DNA from 3 places in the Brevibacillus brevis NBRC 100599 genome. Region 3 is predicted to be linked to each of the others. Evidence: predicted binding sites of a transcription regulator. Region 3 holds the regulator's gene; each other region holds the start of a gene.

Region 1 (4,219 bases), 250 kb from region 3:
TTAAATAATCATGACTTAAATTGTACTTTCCAATTTCAGATAGTACTTGAGCATATGAGATATACTCTTTAACTAATCTGTTATCCTCTCCATCGTATATCCCTAAGCCAATTTTTAAAGCTCTTTCAAAAATTGTATGGGCTTCTCGAACAGCCCCCTTTTTATACTGGTGATGTCCAACAATATTAAGCGTTTCTAATATAACAGGTATAAAATTTAAATCAGATTCAAAATTGTCAACTAAGGTTAGAGAGTTATTTAATAAATCGGAATCTAATTGTTCATAGTCAGGATACAGAGACAGGTTGTAACTAATAACATCCCAACAAACTTCCGCGGTTACTCTTTTTTCTTCTTTCGATAAACCGTCTTGTATAACACCTTGGACTAAGCGATGCATTGTTATACGCTTTCCGTTAATTTCAATTATCGAATACCTTTTTAAAAGTGAAAGTATTTCATCAAGTATAAATTCATCTTTGATATAGAATGAGATTTTATTTGAAGATGAATCTAGACAATTATAAAAAAGTTTCTTTGGAATATTATCAGCTGAGAAAAAAGCACAAAAATTAATAAAGTTTATTGCGACAGGAAGCAAAGATCCTACTTTGTTTAGAGAAATTTCCCATGTAGTCGCAATAGTATATTCATAATCTAGAGGAATCCCTTTACTAGTAAGAATTGAACGGTGTTTAATAAAGCGATCTTGATACTCTTTAATGGTAAGTCCCGTTTGTTGAATGTATGCTCCTGCCTGATCTAATGCCAGTGGAATATCATTTAGTATATTTGCAAGTTCATCAAGGTGAACACATTCATTACTACTTACTTTTGTTTTCCTAATAAGAAAATCCATTGAATGCTCTCTGTTAAGTTTATCTATAGTTAAGGGATAATTGTACCCAGGCCAATTAGAATCCCTCGAAGTTATTAAAACGTGCCCGTTAAAAAGATTAGGTAAATAGTTGTCTATTTCCTCTTCAGAATTCGCATTATCAAATACTAACAACCAATTATTATTTTGTTCCATCCATCTTTTTAGTTGTTTTAATACAATTGAGTCGTTTTTTTCGTCTTTAATTGGAATCTTAAGTTCAATTAACAAACTTTCAATGTCAGCTAAAATTGAGTTTTGATTTTCGGCATGAATCCACCAAACAACTCGATAATTATCAATATTTCTATATGAGTACTCAACCGCGATCTGTGTTTTTCCCATTCCCCCTAAACCTGATACTATAAATGATTTGTGACCTATATCAGGCTCAATAAAATAATCTCTTATTTTCTTTAACTCTACTTCCCTACCTATAAAATTTATATTTCTCTTAAATGGTAAGTTGTTTATTAAAGGTAACTGTTTCGTTTGTTTCACTACAGTGGGTGTGTTAAAAAAAAAATCGGTTCCCCCTTTAGCTTCTAATCCTTGCAATAATTTTCTGATCTCTTTAACACGAGTTGAATCTTTAACGTTAATCGGAATAACTTCTAATCCACACTCCTCTTTCAATTCAAGAACTCTATCGGGAGATGGATTTGTCAAGATAATGTAATGCGTGTTATTAAAATGTGATTTGTAATCTTTAATCAATTGCTTAATGTATTGGTCCTCAAAAGAAAAACCGAGGAACAAAAATGTATTATTACCTAAAAGAGTCGAGAATAGATTTCTATACTTTTCTTGAGAGTAAACCTGCTCATATCCTTCCCTTGATAATACTATTGATCCAGTATTAGATAGGCTCCCGTGCAAGTGCCATATTCTTTTTTTTCTTTCAGTATTATGAAGTTCAGTTGACTTAACAGTTGCAATACTTAAATCTATTGGATGATATTTTTCCCCCTGAAGGTATTGATATAATAAGTCATCATAATTTGTGGTTAAAAATGTATTAAACTTCATTTCGCCAAGATCACTATAGTTATGATCTTCATAAGGTACCTCTGTTTTAACCATGTTTTCTATTATGTCTTTTACTTTTTCTTGAATTTCAAATTCCGAAAAATTCGTATACTTTTTAATGTTATCCACTGCACTCCAATAATCATGCATATCTAAGTCAAACTCGATAGAAGGTTGATATTTATCAGGTACCAAGCATAGTAACTTTTTTATTATGCCTTCCCAAGTTGGAATGTTGAATGGATATGATAAACCTGCACCAATGAACGGAATTAATTTACCTTCATTATAAAGTTTTTTCAGTTGTGCAATTTTATGATCTGACTGTGTTATTGTCATTTAAATGATCCCCTCTAATGAAATTTATGATATGAAATTCCAAAGATTTAGGTAGGTGAATATCTATATACATTCGATAAATAGCGCCAATTACCTACAATATTCCATCGTGCATATCCGACATAAAACGACAAAACCTCATATTTAAGTCGTAATCAATACATAGATTTGTCACTAGTAGGAAAAAAGTAGTAATGGTAAGATTATACACAGAACAAACGTTCCTACTAGAGGTGAATCAATGAAGCTATCTTACACTCCTACCCCTCTTGAAACTTGGATAAGCCACTTTTACAAACAACTTGGCATAAAAACACCTGAAGAACTAGATGAACATCGTATAGCAAGATCACTAGGCATCCATCTCTTTTACAAAGAGATTCCATCAATGGCATATGAATTCGGCCGCTTCAAAAGTATAACGATAGACAAACGACTCCCTTCTCTTGTGCAAAGGGAGCATTTTTATCATGAGCTTTGTCATATCCTTCGTCATTCAGGACGCCAGTTAATGATGCCTGCTGCCTTCCGTGAGTTACAGGAATGGGATGCAAGGAATTTCACAAGATACGCTGCCTTACCACTACATATGCTGAAGAACTATGATTATAAGCAGCCTGAAATATTAGATATCCTATCAGAGCAGTTTAAGGTTACACCGGAACTTTGTTCAGATAGATTGCTGAGAATCAAATCAAAATTGTCTTGCAACCCAATCCGATTCATCTCGTAACAAATCAAAAGGACAAATTAATATAGGAGGGAACCATGTTGCGGTTAGGAATTTATGCACGTGTTAGTTCAGACGATCAAGCAGAACGTGGTACGATCGAAAACCAGCTCGAGTTTGCTCGTAAGTATGCGGATCTCCATCAGTTAGAAATCGTTAAGTGGTACAAAGACGACGGCGTTACTGGAACAATACCACTAGAAGCTCGTCCAGCTGGTCGCGAACTGTTACAAGATGCTAAGAACGGAATTATCGATCTCCTTCTTATTTACCGGTTAGACCGACTTGGGCGATCCGCTAGAATTATCCTGAACTCTGTACACGAACTTGAAAGTGACGGTGTTAAAATTCGTTCTATGACGGAGCCGTTTGATACCGGAGATCCGTCTGGCCGTTTCCTTTTAACCATTCTAGCAGGGGTAGCTGACTTAGAGCGTGAGACCATCATAGAACGTTTGTGGTACGGTGCAAACCGCGCTGCACGGGCTGGTAAATGGCTTGGAGGTATTGTCCCCTATGGATACCGCGTAGACAGTGATGGCTATCTGCAGATTTGTGAAGACCTACTCCCTAACTCCGATATGACAGAGGCAGGTGTTGTCCGACTCATCTTTCACATGTTAGCTAACCAAGGTCATTCATGCATAAAAGTCTCTGACTATTTAAATGCATTAGGCGTCCCTACCGCTTACGCGAAGGATGAACGGAAGATTACTCGAGGGAAACGAAAAGAGAATACTGCGGGTATCTGGCGCCCCTCAAGAATACGTGGGATCATTACGAATACCTCGTACAAGGGAGTACATTTCTATGGTAAACGGAGCACACGAAAACGCGATGTAATTGAACGTGAAGTTCCAGCCATCGTTGATGTAGAAACGTGGGAAAAAGCGCAGAAAGTCCTTCGAGGTAACCAAATAGAAGCTATGCGTAACATCAAGAATCAGTATTTACTCCGTAGTTTACTAAAGTGTCAGTGCTGCGGATTAACTTACGTGGGGATTCATTATCCAGGAAGTAAACGAGCTCTAAAAGGGTACTACACTTGCACAGGTAAACAAGCATATAAGGGCCCAATGCAAGGTAAATGTACTTCGAAAAATTTACCCCAGGATTGGATTGAGGATCTTGTGTGGAGGGATTGCTTAGCCTTTATAAATCAGCCAGGGGAAGCCCTTCAGGAGATTGCTGCAGCTAGGGAAGTAAAGCAGACTGAGAAGGTCGATTTGGAGTCTGAAATAGCA
Region 2 (4,219 bases), 2.1 Mb from region 3:
TGGGCTATTAAAGGAGAAAATCCGCGGCTCCAGGTCTCCAATGGAGAATCCGCATACCGGGCAAGCATGCTTTTCGCTGAACAGCAGCTCCTCTTGCTCCATCACATCAACGATGACCTTGCCATCCGCTAAACGAAGTGCCGTTTCCAAGGAATCTGCGAGACGCGCCTGTACATCCGGCTTCACGACGATCCGGTCAACGACAACCTCAATGTTATGCTTCTTGTTCTTTTCCAGCTTGATATCTTCGGACAAATCGATAATTTCACCATTGACCCGCACACGGACGAAGCCTTGCTTGCGGATGTCCTCCAGCAGCTTGACATGCTCTCCCTTGCGTCCTTGCACCATAGGAGCTAGAATCTGCATTTTCGTGCGCTCAGGATACTCCAATAGTCGATCGACCATTTGTTCAATAGTTTGGGATTGGATCTCGATGCCATGCTCCGGGCAAACCGCTCTACCGACACGCGCATACAAAAGGCGCAAATAGTCGTAGATTTCCGTAACCGTTCCTACTGTAGAGCGAGGGTTGCGGCTCGTCGTTTTCTGGTCAATCGAGATTGCAGGGGAAAGTCCCTCAATCGAATCCACATCCGGCTTGTCCATTTGCCCGAGAAATTGACGGGCGTATGCAGACAGAGACTCGACATAGCGTCGTTGTCCCTCTGCGTAAATGGTGTCAAAAGCAAGCGAAGACTTACCCGAGCCGGACAAACCCGTCAAAACGACGAATTTGTCCCTCGGAATGACTACATCAACATTTTTCAAATTGTGGGCACGTGCACCCTTTACGACAATATGTTCTAATGGCATGAAAAAAACCTCTCCTTAGAGTTCCGCCTTCAGCTCAAGAATCAAATCACGCAATTCGGCCGCACGCTCGAACATGAGGTTGCGTGCTGCTTCTTTCATTTCTTCTTCCATACGTTCTATGACAGCAACGCGATCCTTCTTCGGCATTTTTTTGAAGTCCGCATGTGGCAAGTAATCCGCTTTTTCCTCCGCTACCTTGGTAGCCTCGATTACATCGCGGACGGACTTTTTCACGGTTTGCGGCGTGATGCCGTGCTCCTCATTGTATGCCATCTGAATGGATCGACGACGTTCTGTCTCTCGAATCGCAGAGGCCATCGAATCTGTCATTTTGTCCGCGTACATGATAACGCGTCCCTCAGCGTTCCGCGCAGCCCGACCGATTGTCTGAATCAACGAGCGCTCATTGCGAAGGAAGCCTTCCTTGTCTGCATCCAAAATCGCCACGAGTGATACTTCCGGCAAGTCCAGACCTTCCCGCAAAAGGTTGATCCCGACCAGCACATCAAACTCACCTAAACGCAATGAGCGTAAAATCTGCATCCGCTCAATCGTTTTAATATCCGAGTGAAGATAGCGGACCTTGATTCCGATTTCTTTCAGATAGTCCGTCAAATCCTCAGACATTTTCTTCGTCAGAGTCGTGACGAGAACTCGCTCATTTTTCGCAATCGTGGCTTGAATTTCGCCAATCAAATCGTCTATCTGTCCTTTGATCGGACGTACCGTAATCGTTGGATCAATCAAGCCTGTCGGACGAATCACCTGCTGCACCATTTCCGGACTGTGTTCCAGCTCATAAAGACCAGGTGTAGCCGAAATGTAGATCGCTTGTTTTAGCTTTGCTTCAAACTCCTCGAACTTGAGTGGGCGGTTATCGCGTGCAGAGGGCAGACGGAATCCGTGTTCGACCAGTACATCCTTCCGTGCGCGGTCACCGTTATACATCCCTCGCACCTGTGGCAAGGTCATATGCGACTCATCCATCATGACGATAAAATCTTCTGGGAAGTAATCCAGCAAGGTATACGGAGCATGCCCGGCAGGCAGTCCCGTCAGATGGCGCGAGTAGTTTTCAATTCCGGAGCAAAAGCCCATCTCCATCATCATCTCAATATCGTACCGTGTGCGTTGCTCTAGTCGCTGTGCTTCCAGGAGTTTGCCCGCATCACGGAATTCTTTCAGTCGTTCTTCCAGCTCGGCCTCAATGCTTTGGACAGCCAGCTTCATTTTCTCCTCGCGCGTCACATAGTGAGATTTAGGGAAGATGGCAATGTGATCACGCTGTCCCAAAATTTCGCCGGTCAGCACGTCAATCGAAGTAATCCGCTCAATTTCATCTCCAAAAAACTCAACGCGAATCGCCTGCTCACTCTCTGAGGCAGGGAAAATCTCCACGACGTCACCCCGCACACGGAACGTACCGCGCGTGAAGTTGATGTCGTTGCGTGTGTACTGGATATCGACCAGACGATGCAATATCTCGTCCCGTCCTGTTTCCATACCAACACGCAAAGACAAGAGCAGCTCCCGATACTCCTCGGGCGAACCCAATCCGTAAATGCAGGAGACGGAGGCAACGATGATCACATCTCGGCGTTCAAACAGCGCACTGGTAGCGGAGTGACGGAGCTTGTCGATCTCGTCGTTAATGCTCGAGTCTTTTTCAATAAACGTATCCGATTGGGGAATGTATGCTTCGGGTTGATAGTAATCGTAGTAGCTGACGAAGTATTCCACCGCGTTGTTCGGGAAAAACTCCTTAAACTCTGCACAAAGCTGCGCGGCCAGAGTTTTGTTGTGTGCCATCACGAGTGTTGGCCTGTTCACCTGAGCAATTACCTGGGCAGCCGTATAAGTCTTTCCCGTTCCCGTCGCACCCAGCAATGTCTGGTGTCGCTTGCCAGCCTGTAACCCTGCCACCAGCTCGGCAATGGCGGTTGGCTGGTCACCGGACGGTTGAAACTCCGATACCAATTCAAAACGCTCCATTCCCTCTTTCATCTCCTCATAGCATGACTGTTTCTACTTCCATTATAACACAATTCCGGCTAGTTTAAGCCCAAAATTCGAACAAACGTTTGTCTTCATCTTTCCACCGATTTTTCCGATATAAGATGAGGGAAGTACAAACATACGCAGATAGACTCGCCACCTTCAGGGAGGATTGACATGTCAGATAACGGAACAACCGTCAAAAATAACCCTTATATACAACCGCATATGAGCTATAAAGGCAAAAAGGAATTCAGCACGGAGCTCGACCAAAATGCCTTTATGAAGCTCATGCTGGAGCAGTTAAAGCATCAGGACCCTATGTCCCCCATGGACAACTCTCAGTTCATCCAGCAAACAAGTATGCTGACCATGGTAGAAAAAATCACAAAAATGACCACGCTGATGGAGCAATCGAACAACAGCATGGTCACTTTGGATAAGTATGAAAAGCTGGTAGGTCGTACTGCTTCGTATTCCCTCACTACAAAAGACGAGATGACGGGAGAAACGAAGACGGAGAAGAAAGAAGGCGTACTTGATGCCGTCTACATGGATCAAGGCAAAATCTACTTCCGTATCGCAGGCGAATCGACACCGATTCCGCTGGCAGACGTCTCCGGATTGGAATCGCAAGGTCTGGCCGGCAATACGCTCGACAACAGCGTGAAGTACATGGAAATGATCGGTCGTGAGATTTCCTATAAAGTAACAAAGGAAGTCGACCGGGATGGCAATCCAGATACCAAAAACGACATTTCCAAGGTTGATGAAATCTTGAATGGCGTCATCACTGGCTTTACCACCAAAAACGGTACCGCGCAATTCCAACTGGATAATGGATCAACCGTAAAAGCCGAAGAAATCGTAGGCATGACGGTGAAACCTGAAAACAGAACAATGGGCAACTCGCTTGCCTATGCGCAAATGATCGGCTACAACATCACGTACAACCAGTCTCAGACAAACCCGGACGGCACCACTACCAATACTCCTCTTTCCGGAGTGGTCAAAGCTGTCAGCATGAAAAACGGAGTCGTCGAATTCGTTCTCCAGGATGATAAGAAAGTCGCTCTCAATCAAATCACAGGATTCGAAGCAACTGCCTAGAATCCTATACAAAAAGCCGCACATCTTCGAAATCGGAGAAGGCGGCTTTTTCTTTTACAAGTTCCTATTCGTTTACAATCACTTTTCCGGTTATCGCATCCACATAAAATGTATCATCTACTTTAGATTCTCCCCCGCAGAAGCAATGCGAGCGAGTTTGGCGAAACGAAAGGTCATAGCCGAGCTTCCAGGTAATCGTGTTTTTCTTATAATCTGGCTGGTGGATATAGGTCAGCTCAAGTGGATAGGTTTGCAGTAATCGGGTCATGGCCACTTGTTCTTTAAGGGCTTGAGAACG
Region 3 (4,219 bases):
CAGAGGATTAATCTTACTTGTATGTATGACCGATTCGATAAAAGAACGCTTTATATTCGGCTTTAAATCCTCCAGCCTAATTTCCTCCATCTTTCCATTTGTGCATATTCCCCGTACTTTCGTAAACAGGCTTGTGAAATTGACGGAAGCATACGCTTCTATCTCGGGATCGTTGTGGGCCGGAATCCGATAAGCAGTATGTTCATGAACAACAAAAGGGGCGATGGCCCATTGCAGGACGATATCATGGATAAAATCTGGGGGCTCCTGAAGCCCACTTGACTCGAATCTCTTAAATGAGAAGTCGACGTTTGTTTCTACCCGATTCTCTCCAGTGAGGAGCGGTAGCTCTATCAGCCAATCCATATAGTATGTCCTCCTTAATGATCGGTTGCAACGCCAGTCACTGTTTACCCCTTATGATCCCAGCAAGTTGATAGATTTGCTAGCAGATTAATCCTTTCGTAGGGGCTGAACTCTTTGGCGTAATTCCTGTTCGGTCAACGACTCCAATTGCAACAAGGCCTCATACGGATCATCACCCGGAATATGAAAGTATCGAGCAAATGCAGGTTCTGTTTTGAGGCCGTCTTGCTTCAGAGCCCTGATATGTATACACGCATCCAAGCCCCCTATATGTAATAATCGTGCTTCGATGTCCATATGACGATAGGCGTTTTGCTTTTCGACTGCAACCGGTTGAGCAAACAATTCAAACCAAAAGCCAGCTGTGAAAAACGAAATAACGCACGTGGGAATCCCTTTTAGATCGAGTTTTGTCACTTCAAAGCTGGTTAAGCAGCCAAACGCTTTACGGACAACCTGCTCAAACTGATCCAGATCACGACTCTCACAAATAATATCCAGATCGCTTTGCTCAACATCAATGTCCAATGGGATGGTTCCGGCAAGCACTGGACGGTAATCGGCTAGTACTTCCATGATATGCGTCTGTTGAATCGCTTTCCACGCCGCTTTTTGGCGCATCGTTCCTCTGCCCAGGTAAGAGAGATCATGCCAATTTTTCATGAAACTACCCCCATGTCTACTTTCTTTTAAAATAGTGTAGACAAAAGTGAATAAACGCGCAACGAAATTGGTAATCACTCGTATACCTAAATGAAGGGAGTGTAGTGGATGGAAATATTTTTGTGGGTCGTGGTTGTGTTATTGTTCCTGCTAAGCATCGCAGGAATTTTCTTGCCCGTTTTACCTGATACGATCTTGTTGTGGGGGGGCTTTTTGCTCTATCACTTTTTCATTGCAGATCCTGGAGCGGGATTGCCGGCATCCTTTTGGTGGGGAATGGTCGTTCTAAGCATTCTGCTTTACGGTGCTGACTTGCTGACGAACATGTACTTTGTGAAAAAGTACGGGGGGTCCAAGTGGTCGTCCATAGCTGCTGCCGCCGGAATTATCCTCGGGATTTTCGTTTTCCCACCGTTTGGTATGCTGATCTTGCCGTTCGTATTCGTCGTTCTCGTAGAGTTGATGGTACAGAAGCAGTCAATGGAGCGAGCAGTGAAAGCGGGGGTAGGCTCACTAATTGGATTTTTGGGCAGTGCGGTCGTAAAAGTCATCTTGCAAGTTACGATGATCATCTGGTTTTTTATCGCCAGATAACATATAGAAAACAAAAAGGACAGCCGAGGCTGTCCTTTTTTACGTGGAAACTAGTGAATGAGGCGATAGACACCAATGACTTTACCGAGAATGGTGACATGCTCCAGAATGATCGGTTCCATCGTGGCATTTTCCGGTTGGAGACGGAAGTGGTTCTTTTCTTTGAAAAATCTTTTGACGGTCGCTTCATCTTCTTCTGTCATAGCTACGACAATGTCACCATTGTTCGCTACGTGCTGTTGGCGAACAATGACGTAGTCTCCGTCGAGAATCCCGGCATCAATCATGCTATTCCCGGAGACGCGCAGCATGTAGACCTTGTCGGAAGTCACGATATTGTCTGGAAGCGGGAAGTATTCTTCCACATCCTCAATGGCTGTAATGGGTTGTCCAGCGGTTACTTTTCCGATTACTGGCACACGGACGACAGAGTCTTCGAAATTGTCTTGAAAACGATCTTCATCTGAAAGCAATTCGATGGCGCGAGGTTTGGTAGGATCTCGACGAATGAGGCCTTTTTTCTCTAAGCGTGCCAAATGACCATGTACCGTTGAGCTGGAAGCGAGGCCAACTGCCTCTCCAATTTCACGTACAGAAGGCGGATATCCTTTATCACGAACTTCCTTTCGTATGAACTCGATGATGGCTTGTTGTCTACTCGATAATTTTGACATAGAAAGACACCCCTGATTTCTCGAACATATTTTCCTATATTATACCATGGGAGCTTGCGTTCGACAAACATAAGTTCGTTTCGTTGTTGACATGAACATATGTTCTCATTTATTATGAGCTTACAAGAGAACAGAACGTATGTTTGTAAGGAGGCCATTATCATGAATTCATCGACAGTACGTAATCGTTTCGAGAAAAAAGAAGAACGTCGTGTTCGTTTTGGTATCACGAGAGGTCAAGCACTCTTGTTTCTTATTACATTTACTCTCTTTTTTTACTTGTTGACCGAACTAGTGTTTGCTGCTTCACCAATGGACGAGCCACAAGGCATAGAAGTAACCGTACAATCCGGAGATAGTCTATGGTCGTTAGCTGTTCGCTACTCAGATCAGCATACGGATGTTCGTGACTATATCATAGAAATTAAGGAAGCGAACGGCTTGGATAGCAACTGGATTTACCCGGGTCAGACTCTGATCATGCCTGATATGCCGTAAGTGTTCGGCTGTCTTGCGGGATCACTCGAATGTGGTATAATGAAGCGGCACTACTACAGAGTGGGAGGAACCAGCAGTGGTATCTGACGCAGAAATTAAACGCATTAACGAATTGGTCAAAAAATCTCGCGAAGAAGGTTTAACCGAAGAGGAAAAGCTCGAGCAAAAAGCATTGCGCCAAAAGTACATTGACGCCGTTAAGCTTTCACTGAGAGCAAATTTGGATTCCATCCGTTATGTGGAAGACCTTGAAGAAAATAAGCCAAAACAGTAAGATAACAATTACTGATACGACAGACATCCTCGCTTGACGCTAGGGTGTCTTTTTCTGTGACATACATAACGCTTTGATAGCCAGGGAGGGAAAGCGATGGCGTGGATAGCTGTGGCGGTTGGCGGAGCAGTTGGCTCTCTTGTGCGCTACCTATTGTCTTTACTCGCAAATCAGCCGGAATGGCCGTGGGGAACCTGGATCGCCAATGTTTGTGGATCCTTGATCATTGGCATCTTGTTCGTGCTGGGGAAAGAACGTGGCATTTTATCTCCAACACTCTATCTCTTATTTGCAACGGGTGTCATGGGAGGATTTACGACTTTCTCTAGCTTCTCCTTGGAAGTGGTCACTTTTTGGGGAGAAGGACATCTGTTGCGGGGCACATTATATGCTCTTCTCAGTTTGGGAGTCGGTCTACTTTCATGTGCGGTTGGAATATGGCTGGCTAGGCAATGGTCCTGATACGTACACGATACATGTGAGGGGGAATGAAGGTGAGTACACAGCATCGTGATTATGAATGGGAACAAAAAAAGCTGGATGAAACCATTTCAGCTATTGATGAAGAAATGGAGCAGCTTCGCAATGAAATTCGCGAGGCAACCGATGACTATGTGAAACAGGTCGTTAACTCTAAAAAGGCAAAGGATTTGCGCTACCTGGAAGATCAGGGGCGAGAGAAGCCTTATTTCGGCAGAGTGGACTTCTTGAAGGATGAAATCTACGAGCTGGATCAGGTCTACATAGGAAAACGGGGAATTGTACGCAGCGATACATTTGATTCTGTCGTCGTGGATTGGCGTGCGCCTATCGCCAGTCTTTATTATTCTGGTGAGAGCAAAGACGCGTTTTATCGGATGGGACGCGAGATCGTGCGTGGAGAAGTTCGATTAAAGCGTAATTTTGCGATTGAAGACGGGAAGATCGTCGGTATCTATGATGGAGCGGTAAAAGAAACAATTAACCGCGAAATGGGGCATCCTGACGAGTTTTTGCAGGAGGGCTTCATCGATGAATTTTTGGCAGCCAATTTAAATCAGGCGAACGATAGCAGACTAAAAGACATCGTCGCTACCATTCAATCCGAGCAAAATGATATTATTCGGGCGGAAAAAGAACGGCCCATTGTCGTGCAAGGTGTAGCGGGGAG

Evidence for each region. The regulator LexA, encoded in region 3, represses DNA repair genes until DNA is damaged. The targets are predictions, from matches to a motif close to CGAACATATGTTCG.
Region 1: BBR47_RS17985 (ImmA/IrrE family metallo-endopeptidase) is a predicted target of LexA. The motif match lies at 2,457-2,470, and genes of this name have one in related genera.
Region 2: uvrB (excinuclease ABC subunit UvrB) is a predicted target of LexA. The motif match lies at 2,887-2,900, and genes of this name have one in related genera.

What each region holds. Positions count from the first base shown of each region.
Region 1 is NC_012491.1:3,767,291-3,771,509, forward strand. Features, by position in the region: gene fxsT (FxSxx-COOH system tetratricopeptide repeat protein) at 1-2,245, opposite strand, end outside; gene BBR47_RS17985 (ImmA/IrrE family metallo-endopeptidase) at 2,487-2,978, shown strand; gene BBR47_RS17990 (recombinase family protein) at 3,014-4,219, shown strand, end outside.
Region 2 is NC_012491.1:5,590,761-5,594,979, forward strand. Features, by position in the region: gene uvrA (excinuclease ABC subunit UvrA) at 1-816, opposite strand, end outside; gene uvrB (excinuclease ABC subunit UvrB) at 832-2,808, opposite strand; gene BBR47_RS26440 (flagellar hook assembly protein FlgD) at 2,989-3,921, shown strand; gene BBR47_RS26445 (hypothetical protein) at 3,986-4,219, opposite strand, start outside.
Region 3 is NC_012491.1:3,521,938-3,526,156, reverse strand. Features, by position in the region: gene BBR47_RS16670 (hypothetical protein) at 1-366, opposite strand, end outside; gene BBR47_RS16665 (DUF4269 domain-containing protein) at 454-1,029, opposite strand; gene BBR47_RS16660 (DUF456 domain-containing protein) at 1,138-1,623, shown strand; gene lexA (transcriptional repressor LexA) at 1,674-2,297, opposite strand; gene yneA (cell division suppressor protein YneA) at 2,460-2,795, shown strand; gene BBR47_RS16645 (DUF896 domain-containing protein) at 2,872-3,069, shown strand; gene crcB (fluoride efflux transporter CrcB) at 3,166-3,531, shown strand; gene BBR47_RS16635 (HelD family protein) at 3,564-4,219, shown strand, end outside.